4 regions of the Delftia sp. DLF01 genome follow, and region 4 is predicted to be linked to each of the others. Evidence: predicted binding sites of a transcription regulator. Region 4 holds the regulator's gene; each other region holds the start of a gene.
What was found. The regulator FNR, encoded in region 4, switches genes on or off when oxygen is low (the NO sensors DNR and NnrR bind a similar motif). The targets are predictions, from matches to a motif close to TTGATNNNNATCAA.
Positions count from the first base shown of each region.

Region 1: clpB (ATP-dependent chaperone ClpB) is a predicted target of FNR. The motif match lies at 2,660-2,673, and genes of this name have one in related genera.
Region 2: IB269_RS13465 (DASS family sodium-coupled anion symporter) is a predicted target of FNR. The motif match lies at 1,764-1,777, and genes of this name have one in related genera.
Region 3: IB269_RS26145 (hemerythrin domain-containing protein) is a predicted target of FNR. The motif match lies at 1,736-1,749, and genes of this name have one in related genera.

Region 1 covers NZ_JACVAZ010000001.1:352,275-356,997, reverse strand. Annotated here, with positions in the region: gene clpB (ATP-dependent chaperone ClpB) at 1-2,564, opposite strand, end outside; gene IB269_RS01615 (AraC family transcriptional regulator) at 2,698-3,606, opposite strand; gene IB269_RS01610 (DMT family transporter) at 3,711-4,601, shown strand; gene IB269_RS01605 (molybdenum cofactor biosynthesis protein MoaE) at 4,614-4,723, opposite strand, start outside.
Region 2 covers NZ_JACVAZ010000002.1:1,116,737-1,121,459, forward strand. Annotated here, with positions in the region: gene IB269_RS13460 (alkylhydroperoxidase domain protein) at 1-84, shown strand, start outside; gene IB269_RS13465 (DASS family sodium-coupled anion symporter) at 97-1,602, opposite strand; gene IB269_RS13470 (hypothetical protein) at 1,897-2,214, shown strand; tRNA gene IB269_RS13475 (tRNA-Met) at 2,297-2,373, opposite strand; gene rplQ (50S ribosomal protein L17) at 2,395-2,787, opposite strand; gene IB269_RS13485 (DNA-directed RNA polymerase subunit alpha) at 2,974-3,972, opposite strand; gene rpsD (30S ribosomal protein S4) at 4,085-4,708, opposite strand.
Region 3 covers NZ_JACVAZ010000006.1:78,837-83,559, reverse strand. Annotated here, with positions in the region: gene IB269_RS26155 (dienelactone hydrolase family protein) at 1-284, opposite strand, end outside; gene IB269_RS26150 (MarC family protein) at 474-1,121, shown strand; gene IB269_RS26145 (hemerythrin domain-containing protein) at 1,175-1,675, opposite strand; gene IB269_RS26140 (hypothetical protein) at 1,944-2,531, opposite strand; gene IB269_RS26135 (CsbD family protein) at 2,676-2,894, opposite strand; gene IB269_RS26130 (ABC-type transport auxiliary lipoprotein family protein) at 3,552-4,220, opposite strand; gene IB269_RS26125 (MlaD family protein) at 4,234-4,723, opposite strand, start outside.
Region 4 covers NZ_JACVAZ010000003.1:1,081,282-1,086,004, reverse strand. Annotated here, with positions in the region: gene ccoP (cytochrome-c oxidase, cbb3-type subunit III) at 1-436, shown strand, start outside; gene ccoG (cytochrome c oxidase accessory protein CcoG) at 514-1,968, shown strand; gene IB269_RS20210 (FixH family protein) at 2,026-2,340, shown strand; gene IB269_RS20205 (hypothetical protein) at 2,519-2,806, shown strand; gene fnr (fumarate/nitrate reduction transcriptional regulator Fnr) at 2,888-3,607, opposite strand; gene hemN (oxygen-independent coproporphyrinogen III oxidase) at 3,770-4,723, shown strand, end outside.

The DNA.
Region 1 (4,723 bases), on a different contig from region 4:
GGGTCCACATGTACCGCAATCGTGCTCTTGGGCGGGAAGCGCCCTTCGAGCAGCAGTTTCGACAGCGGATTCTCGATCCGCTGCTGTATCGCGCGCTTGAGCGGCCGGGCCCCGAAAACGGGATCGAAGCCCACCTTGGCCAGTTCGGCCAGTGCCTGGTCGGACACCTGCAGCGCAAGGTCCATTTTCTCCAAACGACGCTCCAGCAGCTTGAGCTGAATCCTTGCGATCGACTCGATATTCTTCGCGTCGAGCGCGTGGAAGACCACGGTTTCGTCGATGCGGTTGAGGAATTCGGGTCGGAAATGGTTCTTGAGTTCCCCCCAGACCGCATCTTTCACATCATCGTAATCCTCGCCGACCATGGCCTGGATCAGCAAAGAGCCTATGTTGCTCGTCATCACGATGACCGTGTTCTTGAAGTCCACGGTGCGGCCCTGGCCATCGGTCAGGCGGCCATCGTCCAGTACCTGCAGCAGCACGTTGAACACGTCGGGATGGGCCTTTTCCACCTCATCGAGCAGCAGCACGCTGTAGGGCTTGCGGCGCACGGCCTCGGTCAGGTAACCGCCTTCCTCGTAGCCGACGTAGCCGGGCGGCGCGCCGATCAGGCGGGCCACGGAATGCTTTTCCATGAACTCGCTCATGTCGATGCGCACCAGATGGTCTTCGCTGTCGAACAGGAAGCCGGCCAGCGCCTTGCACAGCTCGGTCTTGCCCACGCCCGTGGGGCCCAGGAACAGGAAGGAACCGGTAGGCCGGTTGGGATCGGACAGGCCCGAGCGCGAGCGGCGAATGGCATTGGCCACGGCCGAGATGGCCTCGTCCTGGCCGACGACGCGGTCATGCAGCCGGTCTTCCATGCGCAGCAGCTTGTCCTTCTCGCCCTGCATCATCTTGGCCACGGGAATGCCCGTGGCACGGCTGACCACTTCGGCAATTTCCTCGGCGCCGACATGGGTGCGCAGCAACCTGTGGGCGGGCGCGCCGCCCTGCCCCTGCTCGTTGGCCTGGGCTTCGTTGAGCTGCTTTTCCAGCGAGGGCAGCTTGCCGTACTGCAGCTCGGCCACCTTGTTGAAGTCGCCCTTGCGCTTGAGCTCCTCGATCTGGATGCGGATCTGGTCGATCTCCTTGCGGATCTGCTCGGAGCCCTGGGCGCTGGCCTTCTCGCTCTTCCAGACCTCTTCCAGGTCGGCGTACTCGCGCTCCAGGCTGCCGAGTTCCTCCTCGATCAGTTGCAGGCGCTTTTGCGAGGCCTCGTCCTTTTCCTTCTTCATGGCCTCGCGCTCGATCTTGAGCTGGATCATGCGGCGCTCGAGCTTGTCCATGACCTCGGGCTTGGAGTCGATCTCGATCTTGATCTTGGCCGCCGCCTCGTCGATCAGGTCGATGGCCTTGTCGGGCAGGAAGCGGTCGGTGATGTAGCGGTGGCTCAACTCGGCCGCAGCCACGATGGCCGGGTCGGTGATGTCCACGCCGTGGTGGGCCTCGTAGCGCACCTGCAGTCCGCGCAGGATGGCAATGGTGTCCTCCACGGAAGGCTCCTCGACCAGCACCTTCTGGAAGCGCCGCTCCAGCGCCGCATCCTTTTCGATGTACTTGCGGTATTCATCGAGCGTGGTCGCGCCGATGCAGTGCAGCTCGCCGCGCGCCAGGGCCGGCTTGAGCATGTTGCCCGCGTCCATGGCGCCGTCGGCCTTGCCGGCACCGACCATGGTGTGGATCTCGTCGATGAACAGGATGATGCGGCCCTCTTCCTGCGCCACTTCCTTGAGCACGGACTTCAGGCGTTCCTCGAAGTCGCCACGGTATTTGGCGCCGGCCAGCAGGCCCGCCATGTCCAGCGACAGCACGCGCTTGTTCTTGAGGCTTTCGGGCACCTCGCCGGCCACGATGCGCTGGGCCAGCCCCTCGACAATGGCGGTCTTGCCCACGCCTGGCTCGCCGATGAGCACGGGGTTGTTCTTGCTGCGGCGCTGCAGCACCTGGATGGAGCGGCGGATTTCGTCGTCACGCCCGATCACCGGATCGAGCTTGCCGATGCGCGCGCGCTCGGTCAGGTCCATGGTGTATTTCTTGAGGGCCTCGCGCTGGCCTTCGCCTTCGGCGCTGTCCATGGTCTGGCCGCCGCGCACGGCGTTGATGGCCGACTCCAGGCTGGAGCGCGTCACGCCGCTTTCCTTGAGCAGTTGGCCTGCGCGCGTGGAAGAGCCGCTGCTGTCGGTCAGCGCCAGCAGGAACAGCTCACTGGCAATGAATTGGTCGCCGCGCTTCAGGGCTTCCTTCTCGGTCGCCTGCAGCAGCCGGCCCAGCTCGGAGCCGACCTGCACCTGGTCCTGGTGCTGCACGCGCGGCAGATCGGCCAGGGCCTTCTCGGCTGCGGCCTGCAGCTGGCCCACGTTGGCGCCGGCGCGCTGCAAGAGCGAGCGCGGACCATCGTCCTGGCGCAGCAGCGCCACGAGCAGGTGCAGGGGTTCGATATTGGATTGGTCACCGCCCAGGGCCAGCGTTTGCGCGTCGGCCAGGGCTTCCTGGAACTTGGTTGTCAGTTTGTCGATTCGCATGGTGTTTCTTTTCGCTCCTGAAACAGGGTCATTGCGATTTATCTGATACCGGCAGGGCAAATTTCAAGCCATGCCCGGCCCGCAAGGACAGACGCTTGCGCCAGATCAAGGCCGGCGAGGCCGGCCATCCTATTCAAGCATTGCGCTGAAAGATCGAGAACTGCGTAGGCGTAACGCCCAAATGCGCCCGGAAGCTGCGCACCAAGTGGCTGGCGCTGGAAAAGCCGCAATCCAGCGCCAGCTCGGCCAGCGGCGGCACGTTGCGCGCAGACAGAGCGCGCCGTGCCCGGGCCAGGCGCTGCTGCAGCACCCATTCGTGCACCGTGCAGCCCATGCTCTGGCGGAACATGCGTGCGAAATGGAATTCGGAGAGGCAGGCCTGTCTCGCCAATGCCGGCAGCGACACGGCCTTGGAGTCATGCAGATGCGCCTCGACATGGGCCAGCACCTTGCGCCGCATGGCCGCAGAAAGCCCGCCCAGCGGCCGCTGCAGCGCCTGCAGCTGGCGCGGCGTGGCGGACTGCAGCACCAGCCGGTCCACCAGCTGCTGGCCAATGGCATCGGCCGCCAGTTGCTGCTGCGGGTCATGCCAGTCCAGCTGCATCAGCGCACGGGCACCGGCGTGGAAGGCCTGATCATCCCCGTAGATCTGCGCACGCAAGGTGCGCGAGCGGGGCTCGGCATCCAGCATGCGGACCACGCGCCCCGCCCAGGCCAGGTCGGACACATACAGGTGCAGGAACTGCACGGGCGAGCGCACCAGCCAGTGCGATTCGTCCTCTGGCGTGAAGATGCAGATGCGCCCCGGCGCCCCCATGGCCTCGGGCCGCGCCTTGAGCTGCGAACCCTCGCCCCCGGCCAGGTAGACCGACAGCGTGTGGTGCCCGGGCTGGCAGTAGCGCACCTCGTCGTCCACATTGGCCCAGACGGCCAGTTCCACCCCCTCGCTCAGGCGCACGCGCCGCTGCAGCCGGGCCTTGGAGCGTGACAGCACCTGGCACAGGTGGCTGGAGGGCAGCTCGGGCAGCGGCGTGGGCGTCATGGCAGCGATTGTGGTCCCGCAGCCATACCGACGCATGGCGCCAGGCCATCAAACCGCAGGAATCTGCCATGCCCGCCCAGCCTGCGGCGCCATCATCACCGGCCATGACTGCCACCCTCTATGCCCTGGTCGTGCTGATCTGGGGTTCGACCTGGATCGCCCTGAAGCTGCAGCTGGGCGCCGTGCCCGTGGAGCTGTCCATTGCCTACCGCTTTGCGCTGGCCGCCGTGCTGATGTTCGCCTGGCTGGCCTGGTCGCGGCAGCTGCGCGTGCCCCGCGGCCCGGCGCTGCCGCGCGTGCTGGCCCAGGGCCTGTGCCTGTTCAGCTTCAACTTCGTGTGCTTCATGCATGCCAGCGAGACGCTGGCCAGCGGCCTGGCCGCCGTGGTGTTCTCCAGCGCCAATCTCTGGAACGCGCTGCTGGCGCGCATCATCCACGGCCGCAGGCTGGCACCCCATGTGCTGGCCGGCAGCCTCTTCGGCCTTGCAGGCCTGGTGGCGCTGTTCTGGCCCGAGCTGCGCGCAGGTCGGCATGCCAGCCCGCCTGGCCTGGCCTGGGCGGTGCTGGGCACGCTGTGCTTTTCCTGCGGGAACATGCTGTCTGCCTCGCTGCAGTCCATGGGCTGGCGACCCGCACAGACCAATGCCTGGGGCATGCTGGCCGGCACGCTGCTGCTGACCGGCTATGCGCTGGTGGCAGGCCTGCCCTGGCGCTTCGATACCAGCTGGACCTATGTGGGCTCCTGGCTGTACCTGGCCATTCCAGGCTCGGTGATTGCGTTCACGGCCTACCTGACCCTGGTGGGCCGGCTGGGTCCGGAGAAGGCGGCCTATGCGACGGTGCTATTCCCCATTGTTGCGCTCAGCATCTCGGCCCTGTTCGAGGGCTATGTCTGGACGCCGCTGGCCGTGGGCGGGCTGCTGCTGGTGATGCTCGGAAACCTTCTGGTGTTCCGCCCGCCGCAATGGTTGCGGGGTGCTGCGCTCAAGGCCTGAAGGCCCGCCGCCTCACTGGCGCCAGCGCGCCAGCGCCTCTTCGTCGCTGACGCGCGCATCCACCCAGCGCGCGCCCTCGGGCGTCTGTTCCTTCTTCCAGAAAGGCGCCAGCGACTTGAGGT
Region 2 (4,723 bases), on a different contig from region 4:
TCCGATGTGCTGCACGGCACGGCCTTCTTCAACTGGGCCAACCGGCTCATGCTGTCGCTGGGCGAGCCACGGACCACGGCTTGAGGGCGCCCGCCCTCACCACAGGCCCAGCAGCTTCCACCAGACACTGCCGACCACGGCAAAGATCAGCAGCTCGATCACGCACATGGCCGCACCCACGCGCCACCAGTTGCCCAGCGTGACGTAGCCGCTGCCGAAGATGATGGGCGAAGTGCCGGTGGCGTAGTGGGTCAGCGTCATCATGATGGCCGAGCCGGCCGTCATCATCAGCATGAAGGGCACGACATAGTCGGCCGGAATCAGCTGCGCGCCCACGGTCAGGAAGGCCAGCATCATGGCGCTGATGTGGGCCGTGGTGCTGGCGAACAGGTAATGCGAGAACACGAACACGCCCACCAGGATGGCCGCCACCGGCAGCCAGTCCAGGCCGCTGGCGACGATGGCGTTCTTCATGCCCACGGCAAACCAGGACACCACGCCGAGCTTGTTGAGCTGCTCGGCCAGCATCACCAGGGCGCCGAACCAGACCAGGGTGTCCCAGGCGCTTTTCTCGGACAGCACGTCATCCCAGTCGATGGTGCCCGTGATGATCAGCACGAACAGGCCCAGGAAGGCCACCACGGTGGGGTCCAGCACGAAGGCCGGGCCGAACAGCATCTGCGGTACGTTGGCCCACAGCAGCAGCATCAGGCCGAAGGTGCCCAGCATCACGCGCTCCTTGCCCGACAGCGGCCCCATGCGCGCCATCTCGCTGCGGGCGTACTCCACGGCATTGGGCGTGGCCTTGAGCTCGGGCGGCGACAGCAGGTAGATCACCAGCGGCATCAGCAGCAGGCACAGCAGGCCCGGCAGCAGCATGTACAGCGCCCAGGTGGTCCAGCTCAGGTGCAGGGCCTGGCCCGTCGCCTTGGCCACGAAATCCACCACCAGCGGGTTGGGCGCGGTGGCGGTCAGGAACATGGCCGAGGTGATGGGATTGGCGTGGTAGTTGACCAGGGCCAGGTAGGTGCCCACCTTGCCCTGCGTGCCCTTGGCCGGGTCCGACTCGAAGGCATTGGCGATGGACTTCATGATCGGGTGCACGATGCCGCCGCCGCGCGCCGTGTTGCTGGGCGTGAACGGAGCCAGCACCAGTTCACAGATCGCCAGGCCGTAGCCGATGCCGATGGTGCGCTTGCCCAGCAGGGCGATGAACATCAGGCCGATGCGGCTGCCCAGCCCCGTCTTCTTGAGGCCGCGCGAGATCAGGATGGCCACCACGATCAGCCAGATCAGCGGGCTGGAAAAGCTGCTCAGCGCATCGGTGATGGCACCCTTGGACGAGCCGGAGGTGACCTGGGACAGCGAGACGATGACGATGGCCATCAAGGCCATCACGCCAATGGGCATGACCTTGAGGATGATAGCCACGATGGTGGTCAAGAAAATGGCGACCAGCTGCCAGCCCTTGGGCGTCAGCCCCTCGGGCACGGGCATCAGCAGCAGGCCGAACAGCACGGCGGTGGCAATCAGTGCCGGCACCAGCCGGAACGGCACGGCCGCCTTGAAATAGCGGAACAGCGAGGCGATCTTCTCGAGCATGTGGATCCTTTGCGTTGCCGGAGCGGCGCCGAGAGAGCATGGCCTGCCGGGAGCAAAAGCCCACCAGCCTGCACGGGCACTGGCGGCCGCGCCGCATGACTGACATCATGATGCAGTGCAGCATGAGCCCGGCTTCCAGCGGGCGCCTGCGCCACCGAAGTTTGACAGGCATCAAGGCCGGGCCAGTAAACCTGGCGACCCAGGCCACCGAGCCCCGCTCACATGACAGCATCCCCAGACCGGGTGCCTTTCGCCCCGGTGTACCCATGCAGTGAAAAAAGGAGAAAAGCCGACATGCCAGCCAACCGATTCTTGCCCGAGGAATGGGAATGCCGGCTCCAGGAAATCGACCTGGAGATCGCCCGCCACGCCGTCATATGCAAGATCCCGCTGCTGCAGGCCGGTGTGGTGGAGCGCGTGCTGGCCAATGACGCCAGCGTCTGCGGCGCCGAGCACGAGGCCGCATTCAAGACCCTGCGCGGCCTTCTGTACATGCACTACACCGAGCTGCTGCACATCAGCGAAGTGCTCAGCCCCGAGGTCGCCCAGGAAATCGCCCACCGCGTGCGCCTGCGGCTGGGCCAGCGCATCGGCAACCAGCTGGGCGGCTGATGCCGGGCTGCCCGCCTGGCCTTTGCCCTGGCGCGAGGGCATGAAAAAAGGGCTACGACAGTTGTCGTAGCCCTTTTCAATTTGGTTGCGCGAGAAGGATTTGAACCTCCGACCTTTGGGTTATGAGCCCAACGAGCTACCAGACTGCTCCATCGCGCGGTATTCCAAAATTATAGCAGATTATTCAGCTGCCTTGGCTTCGGCGGCGCCTTCTTCAGCGCGCTCGACCAGTTCCACGAAGGCCATGGGGGCGTTGTCGCCCACGCGGAAGCCCATCTTCAGGATACGGGTGTAGCCACCAGGACGCTTTGCGAAGCGGGGGCCCAGCTCGTTGAAGAGCTTGGTCACGCTGTCGCGGTCGCGCAGGCGGTCGAATGCCAGGCGGCGGTTGGCAACGGTGTCGACCTTGGCCAGGGTGATCATGGGCTCGATCACGCGGCGCAGTTCCTTGGCCTTGGGAACGGTGGTCTTGATGGCTTCGTGCTCGATGAGCGAATTCATCATGTTCTTCAGCATCGCCAGGCGGTGCGAAGAGGTGCGATTGAGTTTGCGGAGGCCGTGACCGTGACGCATGGTGCTTTATTCCTAAAATTTGTAATTAGGGCTTGCGCAAACAAGGATGCAAGCCTGGACCCGTTACCGGATCTGCAGCTTGCCTCAACCGAATTTGCGCAAGTTGTTGATTAATTCGTGCAGCCGTATCAGGTACTGCCCGAGGCACTGAGGCTCTCCAAAAAGGAGAGCCTGCAATTATAGTGCTTAGCGCTTTTCCAGGCCAGCAGGCGGCCAGTTCTCGAGCTTCATGCCCAGCGTCAGACCGCGGGAAGCCAGGACTTCCTTGATCTCGTTGAGCGACTTGCGACCCAGGTTGGGGGTCTTGAGCAGCTCGTTTTCGGTACGCTGGATCAGGTCGCCGATGTAGTAGATGTTCTCTGCCTTGAGGCAGTTGGCCGAACGCACGGTGAGTTCCAGCTCGTCCACGGGACGCAGCAAGATGGGATCAAAGGCGGTTGCGGCACCACGGCCACCGGCCGGAGCATCGAAGACGCTGGCGATATCGCCGCCGTCCAGCTGAGCGAACACGGCGAGCTGTTCCACCAGAATCTTGGCGGAGGCGCGCACGGCGTCCTCGGCAGTGATCGCACCATTGGTTTCGATCTCCACCACCAGCTTGTCGAGGTCGGTGCGTTGTTCAACGCGGGCCGATTCGACGGCGTAGCTCACGCGCTTGACGGGCGAGAACGAAGCGTCCAGCACAATGCGGCCGATCGACTTCGTGGACTCGTCGCCATAGCGGCGCACGTTGCCGGGCACATAGCCGCGGCCCTTCTCCACCTTGATCTGCATGTCCAGCTTGCCGCCTTGCGACAGGTTGGCGATGACATGATCAGGGTTGATGATTTCCACGTCGTGGGGCGTCTGGATGTCGCGCGCCGTCACGACGCCTTCGCCATCCTTGCGCAGCGAGAGCGTGACCTCATCGCGGTTGTGCAGCTTGAACACCACACCCTTGAGGTTCAGCAGGATGTTGACCACATCTTCCTGGACACCGTCGATGGACGAGTACTCGTGCAACACACCAGCAATCGTCACTTCCGTCGCTGCGTAACCCACCATGGACGAGAGCAGGACACGGCGCAGGGCGTTGCCCAGCGTATGGCCGTAGCCACGCTCAAACGGCTCCAGAACAACTTTGGCGCGATTGTGGCCAAGCTGCTCGACATTGATCGTCTTGGGCTTCAGCAAATTGGTTTGCATGCAGACTTCCTCTCAATACCCCCGGCTCGTTACACCGGTAAGGCTGGTGAAGCACCCCAGCGCGATGCCTCGCGGCTGGGGGACGGTTTTACAGAAATGTCGCTGCGCGGAATTAACGCGAGTACAACTCAACGATCAGGGATTCGTTGATGTCTGCACCGAACTCGTCGCGGTCAGGCGACTTCTTGAACGTGCCTTCAGCCTTGTCGGCAGACACTTCCACCCATGCGGGGAAACCGACTTGACCAGCCAGTTGCAGGGCTTCGACGATACGAGCCTGCTTCTTGGACTTTTCACGCACGGCGACCACGTCACCCACCTTCACCATGTAGGAAGGGATGTTGACGGATTGGCCGTTGACCGTGATGGCCTTGTGCGACACCAGCTGACGCGCTTCCGAGCGGGTCGAGCCGAAGCCCATGCGGTACACCACGTTGTCCAGACGCGACTCCAGCAGCGACAGCAGATTGGCACCGGTGTTGCCCTTCTTCTTGTCGGCGGCTTCGAAGTAGCGGCGGAATTGCTTTTCCAGCACGCCGTACATGCGCTTGACCTTCTGCTTTTCACGCAGCTGCAGGCCGAAGTCGGAAGTACGCTGACCGGAAGTGCGGCCGTGCTGGCCGGGCTTGGTGTCGAACTTGGACTTGTCGGCGATCGAGCGACGTGCGCTCTTCAGGAACAGGTCAGTGCCTTCACGGCGGGAGAGTTTGGCCTTGGGGCCGATATAGCGTGCCACTTGATTTCCTTTGTG
Region 3 (4,723 bases), on a different contig from region 4:
GGCTGGGGCAGCGCCTCGGCGGCGGATTTCAGCGCCATGCCCTTGGCACGGTCGGCGTCGCCATAGCCCAGGTCCACACCCGGCTCCACACGCGTGAACAGCGACGGCGCCACGGCCATATAGCCGCGGGCAGCCAGGCGGTCGGCCACGGCGCGGATATGGGCGTTGACGCCGAAGATCTCCTGCAGCACCACGACGGCGCCGCGCGCGGGCACATCGGGCCGCGCCACCCAGGCCGGCGAAGCCGTGCCATCCAATGAAGTCAACTGCACAAAACTGCCCATGTCCGCGTTCCTTTCTGTCTGAGAACCTGTTGTGATTTCCCGGTGGGCGGACGCGCCCCGCAATGCTGTAATGGCGGCGGGCCGGCCCGTGCGGCAATTCTTTCACAGGAGACATTCGATGGAACGAAAAGTCGTGCGTACCGGCAAGCGCCGGGCACAGGTGGGCGGCGGCAACCTACAGGGAATGCGATGGACCTCAAACCGCTGATCACGCTGGTGGCCATCATCAACCCGCTGGCCATCGTCCCCTTCTTCATCCACTACACCGAGGGATTCAGCGCCCAGCAGCGCCAGCAGACCATTCGCACGGCGGCGCTGGCCTCGTTCTGCGTGATCGCGGCCTGCGCCATCATCGGGCTGCAGGTGCTGGACTTCTTCAACATCTCGCTGCAGAGCTTTCAGGTGGGCGGCGGCCTGCTGCTGCTGATCAGCGCCATGAACATGCTCAACGCCCGCCCGGCCGAGGAACGGCCCAACGCGCCCACGCTGGTCGCTGGCGCGGAAAAGGCTGCCATGGGCAACAGCATTGCCGTGGTGCCGCTGACGATTCCGCTGCTGACGGGGCCGGCCTCCATGTCCACCGTGGTGATCTACGCCGACCAGGCACGCACCATCTGGCAGCACCTGGCCCTGGTGGGCTATGGCGTGGTGGTGGCGCTGGTGGTGATGGTCTGCTTTTCGCTGGCCGACCCGATCGCCCGCGTGCTGGGCAAGACCGGCATCAACGTGATGACGCGGCTCATGGGCCTGATCCTCGCGGCCCTGGCCGTGGAGGTGATGGCGGGCGGGCTGGTGAAGATCTTCCCCATCCTGGCATCGCCCGCGATCGTGCCCTGATCGGGCTGGCTGACTGGTGGCCTTACTGCCGGTTCAGATCGGTTCAGGCCGGATCAGGCCGGCACGGCCCGCGCGCGGTCGGCGCTGCCGTCGCAGGCACCGCCGCAGCCCGTGATGGGCTGCTCGGGCAAGGCCTCAGGGTGCGCCAGGGAGCCCGTGGCGGGATCGAAGCCCGCACTGCGCAGATGCAGGGCCAGCGCCGCATCCATGGTCTGCGCATGGTGCACGAACCAGGCCGCCAGCTCGCCCGCCATGCTGCGGATCACGGCCAGATCACCGTCCGCCGCCTTGCTCGCCCCCTCGCGCATCACCTGCAGCACCACCTTGTGCTGCAGGCTGTGGCAGTTGGTGCTGGTGAACCGCGTGGACTGCATCCAGCGGTCTTCCTGGTCGAAATGCACCTGCGTATGCGCGATCAACTCATCCCAGCGCGCGCACAACTGCGCATCATCGGCCGCCTCCACCTCGGCCAGCAGCAGGACGAACTCCTGATGCACCTCGTCCATGGCCGGCAACTCCAATGCCAGCGCTCCGCTCCATTCCAGCACGGCCATATGCTTCTCCTGCCTTCATCGTGAAAGCCTGCAGCTTAGGAACAGCACCGCCCAACCCGTTTGACCCACATCAGCCAACCCGAAAACAGCAAAGCCCCGCGAACGGGGCTTGGTCAAGGCGGATAAAACTGGCGCGGCCAAAAGGCCAGGGGCACCGAGCAAGAGCCGCCTCGCGGCGAAGGTGCCGTCCCCCTCCCTTGCGAAGCAAGTAGAGAGGCGCCGTGCCACGGGGGGAAGGCGCGCAGCGCCTCAGGGGGTGCCTACCAACTTACTGTCCAAACTTCCGCTTGGCATCAGCCACGCAGGTGTCCTTGGCAGCGCCGCTCATGGTGTCGCAACGGGCCTTGGCAGCCTTGTAGTCGGCTTCGCGGGTTTCCTCGGCAGCGTCCTTGCGGGTTTCGGCCACGTTGGCAGCCTTGGCTGCGGAGTTGGAAGCGGGCTCGGCCTGGGCCTTGTTCACCTTGGCGGCTTCCACGGCGTGCACGTGGGCGGCCTTGGCATCCTTCACGCAGACATCCTTGGCGTCGCCCTTGAGGTCATCGCACTTTTCCTTGGCGATGTCGTAGTCCGCATCAGCCTTGGCCTTGAGTGCCTTTTCGCTGTTCTTGGGCGAAGGATTGCGGCGCGATTCCAGTTCGGCCTTGGCCACGTTTTCCTGGCCCTTGGCCTGCTTCTCGCAGACGTCCTTGGCGTTGTCCTTGAGCGGCTTGCACTGTTCCTTGGCGGCCTTGTAATCGGCCTCGATCTGGTTCTTGGCGGCCGTGTGCTCCGCATTGGTCATGGCCATGGCGCCGGAGGCCATCAGGCCCAGGGCGACAGCGGAAAGCATATGGCGAAAGCGTTGCGGTGTTTGCATGATGGAACTCCTTGTATTTGTACTGAAGCGGCCCTTGTTGCCTGCGGCGGCGGGCCATTGGTGCGTGCCCTCAGGCACGCTGGCTGTCGAGGAGCGGATGGCGGCGCCGGCCAGGGCGTCCAGCCCATCCGCAGTCCACCCTCGTCAGTCTTCGAAGCGGAAGTCGGGGTTGCGCTTTTGCCAGTCGGTCAGCTGCTTTTCGGCAGCGTCGCGGGCCAGGCCCTGGCGCTCCTGCAGCTTGCCCAGGAATTGCTCGCGCTTGCCGGCGATCACATCCAGATCGTCATCGGTGAGCTTGCCCCATTGCTCACGGATCTTGCCGGTGAATTGCTTCCAGTTGCCCTTGATGCGGTCTTCATTCATGGCTTGGTCCTTTCAGTGATGTTGAAGTAGCGCTGTGCAATCAGGCCTTGTTTTTTCAAAGCCGCGATCTGCATCAGCGACGGTTCCACTGTAAAAAACCTGGGGGCTGCGCGTCGTAGTCTGGACCTAGTGTTGACGGTCGTCCCAGGGGCAGCCGAGACGGTGGGATCGGGACTACAGCCCCTGACGGACGCGCGGGAAGCGCTGGGTCAGGCGCGGCCCGCTCCTGCCCCGAATACCCGGCCTTTTCCCCGTATGTCCGCGCCTGCGTCGTGGCGGTTGCGGGGTTGCAGTCCTGCCGAAGGACAGGACTGCTTCGTCAACTGACTCGCCGTGATTGTTTGAACGTAGCGCGCAGCGCGAAGAGAGTTTCACGGCGAACCCCGCAGCCGCCACGGCGCAGGTTGCCCCGCAGCGAAGCGAAGGGGTCGCGGACATTCGGGTCGCCTTCTTTGATCTGACCTTTCTTGGCGAATCAAGAAAGGGCAGTCGGCTGCCGGGCCGAGACCCGGCCTCGAAAAGCAACCACCCGGCAGGGGCGAAAAAGCCCCACTTGCTTGCAGAGCCAATTGCCGAGAACAAAAAAACGGCCAGCGGATGCAATGCCCCCACCAGCCGTTCTCAAGAGAATGGATGGGCTGGAAATCCAGCCGCCGCTCAGTGCCCCTGCTGCCCCAGCCACGCATCGATCTGCGCAATGGCGGCATCGGCCGCCGTCGCGAGCGCCTTCGCGCCGCCTGCGGCATCGCCAGAGGCGGCAGGACTGCGCACCTCGAACAGCTTCTGACCCAGCAGGCGGTCCACGGCACCGCTTTGCTCGACCAGGGTGGCGCGCAGGCGCACGACGCCGGCACTGGAGCCGGGCGCGTCAAAGACCTGGCTGAACTCTTCGATGTCCACGCGCAGCAGCGTGGGCACGGCACCCTGCAGGCGCGGCTGGGCCACGCTTTCGCTGCTGGCAAGCACGGGGCGCTGCACGCCCAGCTGGCTGCGCAGGCGCTGCTGCAGCAGCAGGGCCGGAGGCTGGCTCCAGCGCGCCAGCTGGTAGGGGCGCAGTTCCTGGCCGTTGGCATAGGCCAGGCGGTAGAACATGGCCGTGCTGCCGTCGGACAGGGCGGGAGCCTCCACATCGGCCAGCGCCAGCGGCGTGCGTGCCTGCGGGGCTGCAGATGTGGCGGCCTGCGCGGGCGCGGACAGCGGCGCCAGGCCGAAGTCATAGCGCGCGGGCTGGGCGGGGGGCTGCGGCAGGGCCGAGCAGCCGGCCAGCAGGATCAGGGCGGCGGCCAGTCCAGCGCTGGCCACGGCGGTCTTGCGAAATGGGGACATGCGGGTTCCTCGGTCAGGGCTGGGTGGCTGCGGACGGGGCGACGAAGCCGGGCTCGCCCGGCCCCGGACGGGCCTGGCCCGGCCCGTAGATCACGGCCTGCGGGTTGTCGCTGAAGCGGCTGGCCGCCGTGCCCATCTGGCGCGCGGCGCGCGAGACATCATCGGCCGCGCGGTTGGCGTGCGGCACCGTGCTGCGGCCCAGCGAATCGGCCATGCGGGTCAGTGCGCGCGTGCTCTGGGCGATCTGCTCCAGCGGCCCGTCCTGCGCGTTCACGCGGCGCACGGTCTGCTGCAGTTCGGAGGCCACGGCAGAGGCGCCGTTGCTGGCCTTCTCCAGCGACTGCAGGGTGTTGTGGGCGTCGGCGGCGAGCTGCGGCACCTGGGTGGACAGCGTGCGGTCCAGGTTCTGCGTGAGCTGCTGCACGCCTGCGGCAGCGGCTGCAATGTTCTCCAGCGCCTGGCTCACGCGCTTTTGGTTGTCGGTGTCCAGCATGTCGCTGAGG
Region 4 (4,723 bases):
CGATGGCGACTGGCTGCATGGCGGCACGCCCGAGAAGATCAGGGAAACCATCACGGGCGGCCGCATCGGCATCATGCCGCCCATGGCCGCTGCCGTCGGCACGCCCGACGATGTGCGCAACCTCTCGCACTATGTGCTGAGCCTGTCGGGCAGCCCGCACGACTCGCTCAAGGCCTCGCTGGGCAAGTCCAAGTTCACGGCCTGCGCTGCCTGCCACGGCATGGACGGCAAGGGCAACCAGGCCCTGGGCGCGCCCAACCTGACCGATGACATCTGGCTGCACGGCTGGGGCGAGGCCGCCATCACGGCCATGATCAACAACGGCAAGCACAACGAGATGCCTGCCCAGAAGGACAAGCTGACCGAGGCGCAGATCGCGGTGCTTGCTTCCTATGTCTGGGGCATGTCGCACAAAGACGGCGCAGTCCGTCAGTAAGCACAGGGGCGGCGCTGCGGCGCCGCCTTTTTGCGTTTTGAGTTTTCAGATATTTCAAAAAAACAAAGGAACCCACCATGAAGCCCGAGAGCGGGGATGACACCGGGAAGCCTCCCCGCAAAGTCATTCCGATCACGCCGGCCACGCCTGATCCGGGCGAGCTGGTGTCGATGTTCGAGTCGGAAAAGAAGGTCTACCCGCGCTCCATCAGCGGTGTCTTCGCACGCTGGCGATGGGCCCTGGTGTTTCTCACCCAACTGGTTTTCTACGGCCTGCCCTGGCTGGAGTGGGGCCAGCGCCAGATGGTGCTGTTCGACCTCGGAACGCGGCGCTTCTATCTCTTCGGGCTGGTGCTGTACCCGCAGGACTTCATCTACCTGGCGGGCCTGCTGATCATCTCGGCGCTGGCATTGTTCCTGTTCACGGCCGTGGCCGGGCGCCTGTGGTGCGGCTTCTCGTGCCCGCAGACGGTCTACACCGAGATCTTCATGTGGGTGGAGCGCAAGGTCGAAGGCGACCGCAGCGCGCGCATGCGGCTGGACAAGAACGGCTGGACCTTCGAGAAGGCCTGGAAGAAGTCGCTCAAGCAGTTGCTGTGGATCGCCATTGCGCTGTGGACCGGCTTCACCTTCGTGGGCTACTTCGTGCCCATCCGCGAGCTGGGCGGCGAGCTGCTGGCGCTGCAGGGCAGCTGGCAGATGTTCTGGGTGCTGTTCTACGGCTTTGCCACCTATGGCAACGCGGGCTACATGCGCGAGCAGGTCTGCAAGTACATGTGCCCCTATGCGCGCTTTCAGAGCGCCATGTTCGACCGGGACACCATGATCGTCAGCTACGACACGGGCCGGGGCGAGCCGCGTGCGCCGCGCACCAAGAAGGTGGACTACAAGGCCCAGGGCCTGGGCGACTGCATCGACTGCAAGATGTGCGTGCAGGTCTGCCCCGTGGGCATCGACATCCGCAACGGTCTGCAATACGAATGCATTGGCTGCGGCCTGTGCATAGACGCCTGCAATTCCATCATGGACAAGATGGAGTACCCGCGCGGCCTGATCCGCCTGACCACGCAGAACGCCATGGCCGGCCTGTGGCGGCGTGCCCAGGTGCTGCGCCGCATCTTCCGTCCGCGCGTGCTGATCTACTCGGCCGTGCTGATCGGCTTGAGCGTGGCCATGATCGTGAGCCTGGCGCTGCGCCAGTCGGTCAAGGTGGACGTGATCCGCGACCGCGCCTCGCTGTCGCGCATCGTGGCGGGCGGCAAGCTGGAGAATGTCTACCGCCTGCAGATCATGAATGCCACCGAGCAGGCCCAGCGCTACCGCATCAGCGCCCACGGCCTCGATGGGCTGGAGCTGGCGTCCGAGCAGGAAGTCGAGGTCGGCCCGGCCGAGACGCGCGGCATTGCGGCGCGCCTGCAGATTCCCTACGGTTCGGCCGAGCCGGGCTCGCACACCGTATTCTTCGATATCGATGCCGTGCATTCAGGCGCGGGACGCGCGTCCGAAAAGGCCGTCTTCCTGGTGCCCCGGTGATGTTCCTGGCAGGCGCGGCACGGTCCGCGCCTGCCGCCTGAAAGAAAGAGGTTTCCCATGTCTTCCAGTCCCGCAGTGTCCGCGCCCGCGCAGGCTCCCTCGCACCCCGACGCCGGCAAGCCCTGGTGGAAGTTCGGCCATGTCTGGCTGGTGGTGGCCGGCCCGGCGGCCGTGGTGGTCGCTGCCGTGATCACGGCCATCATCGCCATCAACGGCGCCGATCCCGTGATCGACCCCGACTACTACCGCAACGGCATCACGATCAACGAGCGTGCCGATGGCGTGCGCGAAGTGCCCAAGAGCATGGCGCCCGCCGTCACCGGCCGCAACCATGCGGCCACGCCCGCGCATGATCACCCCACGGACCGCTGATCGCCGTGCACCCCTGCAAGAGGCCGCAGTCGCGGCCTTTTGCATGGCGGATCGCATCTCCGGCATGCGCGACGGGTGAGGGTTTCCTACAGGCGTGCAGGGCGCTACGGGGCTTGGCGCCATGCGTTGGCGCGGCGCACAATGAAGGCGACCCCTCGACAGCACAAGGAGATCGCTGATGTTGGCCCAACGCTGGATGTGGATTGCCTGGCCTGCCTTTCTGGCAGCCGCCGTGATGGAGATGCTGGTTTTTGCCTTTGTGGACCCGCTGGAGCTGCATTGGCTCGGCGACCTGGGCTGGTCGCGCCAGGGCATCTACACGCTGGCCTTCTTCGCCTTCTGGGGCGTGACCATGCTCTCCAGCCTGATGACCACCATGCTGGGTCGCTCGGCCCGCGATCTCAATGACGGCGTGGCCTCCGAGCCCGACCCGGACCTGGCCATGCAGGGGCTGGGGCGGGACTGAGCGAGAGCCCGCCGCAATGAACAAGGCCCGCTGTCGCGGGCCTTGTTCATTGGCGGATGAATGCTTGCCGCCCTTGCAGCCTCACTGGCACTGCTGGCTGTTGACGATGCGCTTGAGCGCCTCCGTGTCCAGGATGCGCAGATGGCGCTGGCGCACCTCGATGATGTTGTCGTCCGCGAACTTGGAGAAGGTGCGGCTCACCGTCTCCAGCTTCAGGCCCAGGTAGCTGCCGATTTCCTCGCGCGTCATGCGCAGCACCAGTTCGGACTTGGAAAAGCCCCGCGCATGCAGGCGCTGCACCAGGTTGAGCACGAAGGCGGCCAGGCGCTCCTCGGCGCGCATGCTGCCCAGCAGCAGCATCACGCCGTGCTCGCGCACGATCTCGCGGCTCATGACCTTGTGCACATGGTTTTGCAGGGCCGTGACCTCGCGCGACAGGTCTTCCAGCTTGTCGAAGGGCATGACGCAGACTTCGGCGTCTTCCAGCGCGACGGCATCGCAGGTGTGGTGGTCGTTGACGATGCCGTCCAGGCCGATGATCTCGCCGGCCATCTGAAAGCCCGTGACCTGGTCGCGTCCGTCCTCGGTGGCCACGCAGGTCTTGAAGAAGCCGGTGCGGATGGCGTACAGCGAGGTGAATGTCTCGCCGTTGCGAAACAGCAAGCCTCCGCGCTTGACCTTGCGGCGCGTGGCCACGATGTCGTCGATGCGCTGCATCTGCTCGGCATCCAGGCCCATGGGCATGCACAGTTCGCGCAGGTTGCAGTTGGAGCAGGAGGCTTTGATGGTCTGAAGGTTCATGGAGTGATAAACATCAGCGGCACACAGCGTGCCGGCGGTGACCTCGTGGATTGCGATGAGTTGGATCAAATTGTCGCAGCAGTCCCTCAAACAACTCTTGATATGAGTCAAGGACATGACCGATGTGCTGCGGCACAGTCGAGGTATTAGAGGAAAAAACCCATGACCGCTGTCACCCCAGAGCTGCTGCGTCGCTTTGACGTACCGGGGCCCCGATACACCTCGTTCCCTACCGCCGACCGCTTTGTCGAGGCCTTTGGTGCAGAGGACTATATCCTGGCGCTGCAACAACGCAAATCGAGTACCGCAGCGCGTGCCACGCCTTTGTCGCTGTATGTGCACGTGCCCTTTTGCGAGTCGCTTTGCTACTACTGCGCCTGCAACAAGATCGTGACGCGCCACCACGATCGCGCCGCCGTCTACCTGGACTACCTGGCGCGCGAGATGGCCTTGCACACGGCCCATTGCGGCAAGGGCCAGACCGTCAGCCAGCTGCACCTGGGCGGCGGCACGCCCACCTTCTTCTCCGACGACGAGCTGCGCACGCTGATGGGCCTGTTGCGCGAGCATTTCAAGCTGGAGCCGGGTGGCGAGTACTCCATCGAGGTCGATCCGCGCACCGTCAGCGTCGAGCGCCTGGCCGTGCTCAAGGAGCTGGGCTTCAACCGCCTGAGCTTCGGCGTGCAGGACTTCGACGAGCAGGTGCAGATCGCCGTGCACCGCGTGCAGCCGGCAGGGCAGGTGTTCGAGCTGGTGGCGGCCGCGCGGCAGCTGGGCTTCGCCTCCATCAACGTGGACTTGATCTACGGCCTGCCCAAGCAGACGCCCGAATCCTTCGAGCGCACGCTGGCCCAGGTCAACGCGCTGCGGCCCGACCGCATCGCGCTCTATGCCTATGCCCACCTGCCCGAGCGCTTCAAGCCGCAGCGGCGCATTGCGGCCGAGGATCTGCCCCAGGGGGCCGACAAGCTGGCCATGCTGTCGCGTTCCATCGCCGCGTTCATGGACGGTGGCTATGTCTATGTGGGCATGGACCACTTCGCCCTGCCCGAGGACTCGCTGGCCGTGGCCAAGCGCCAGGGCCGGCTGCACCGCAACTTCCAGGGCTACAGCACC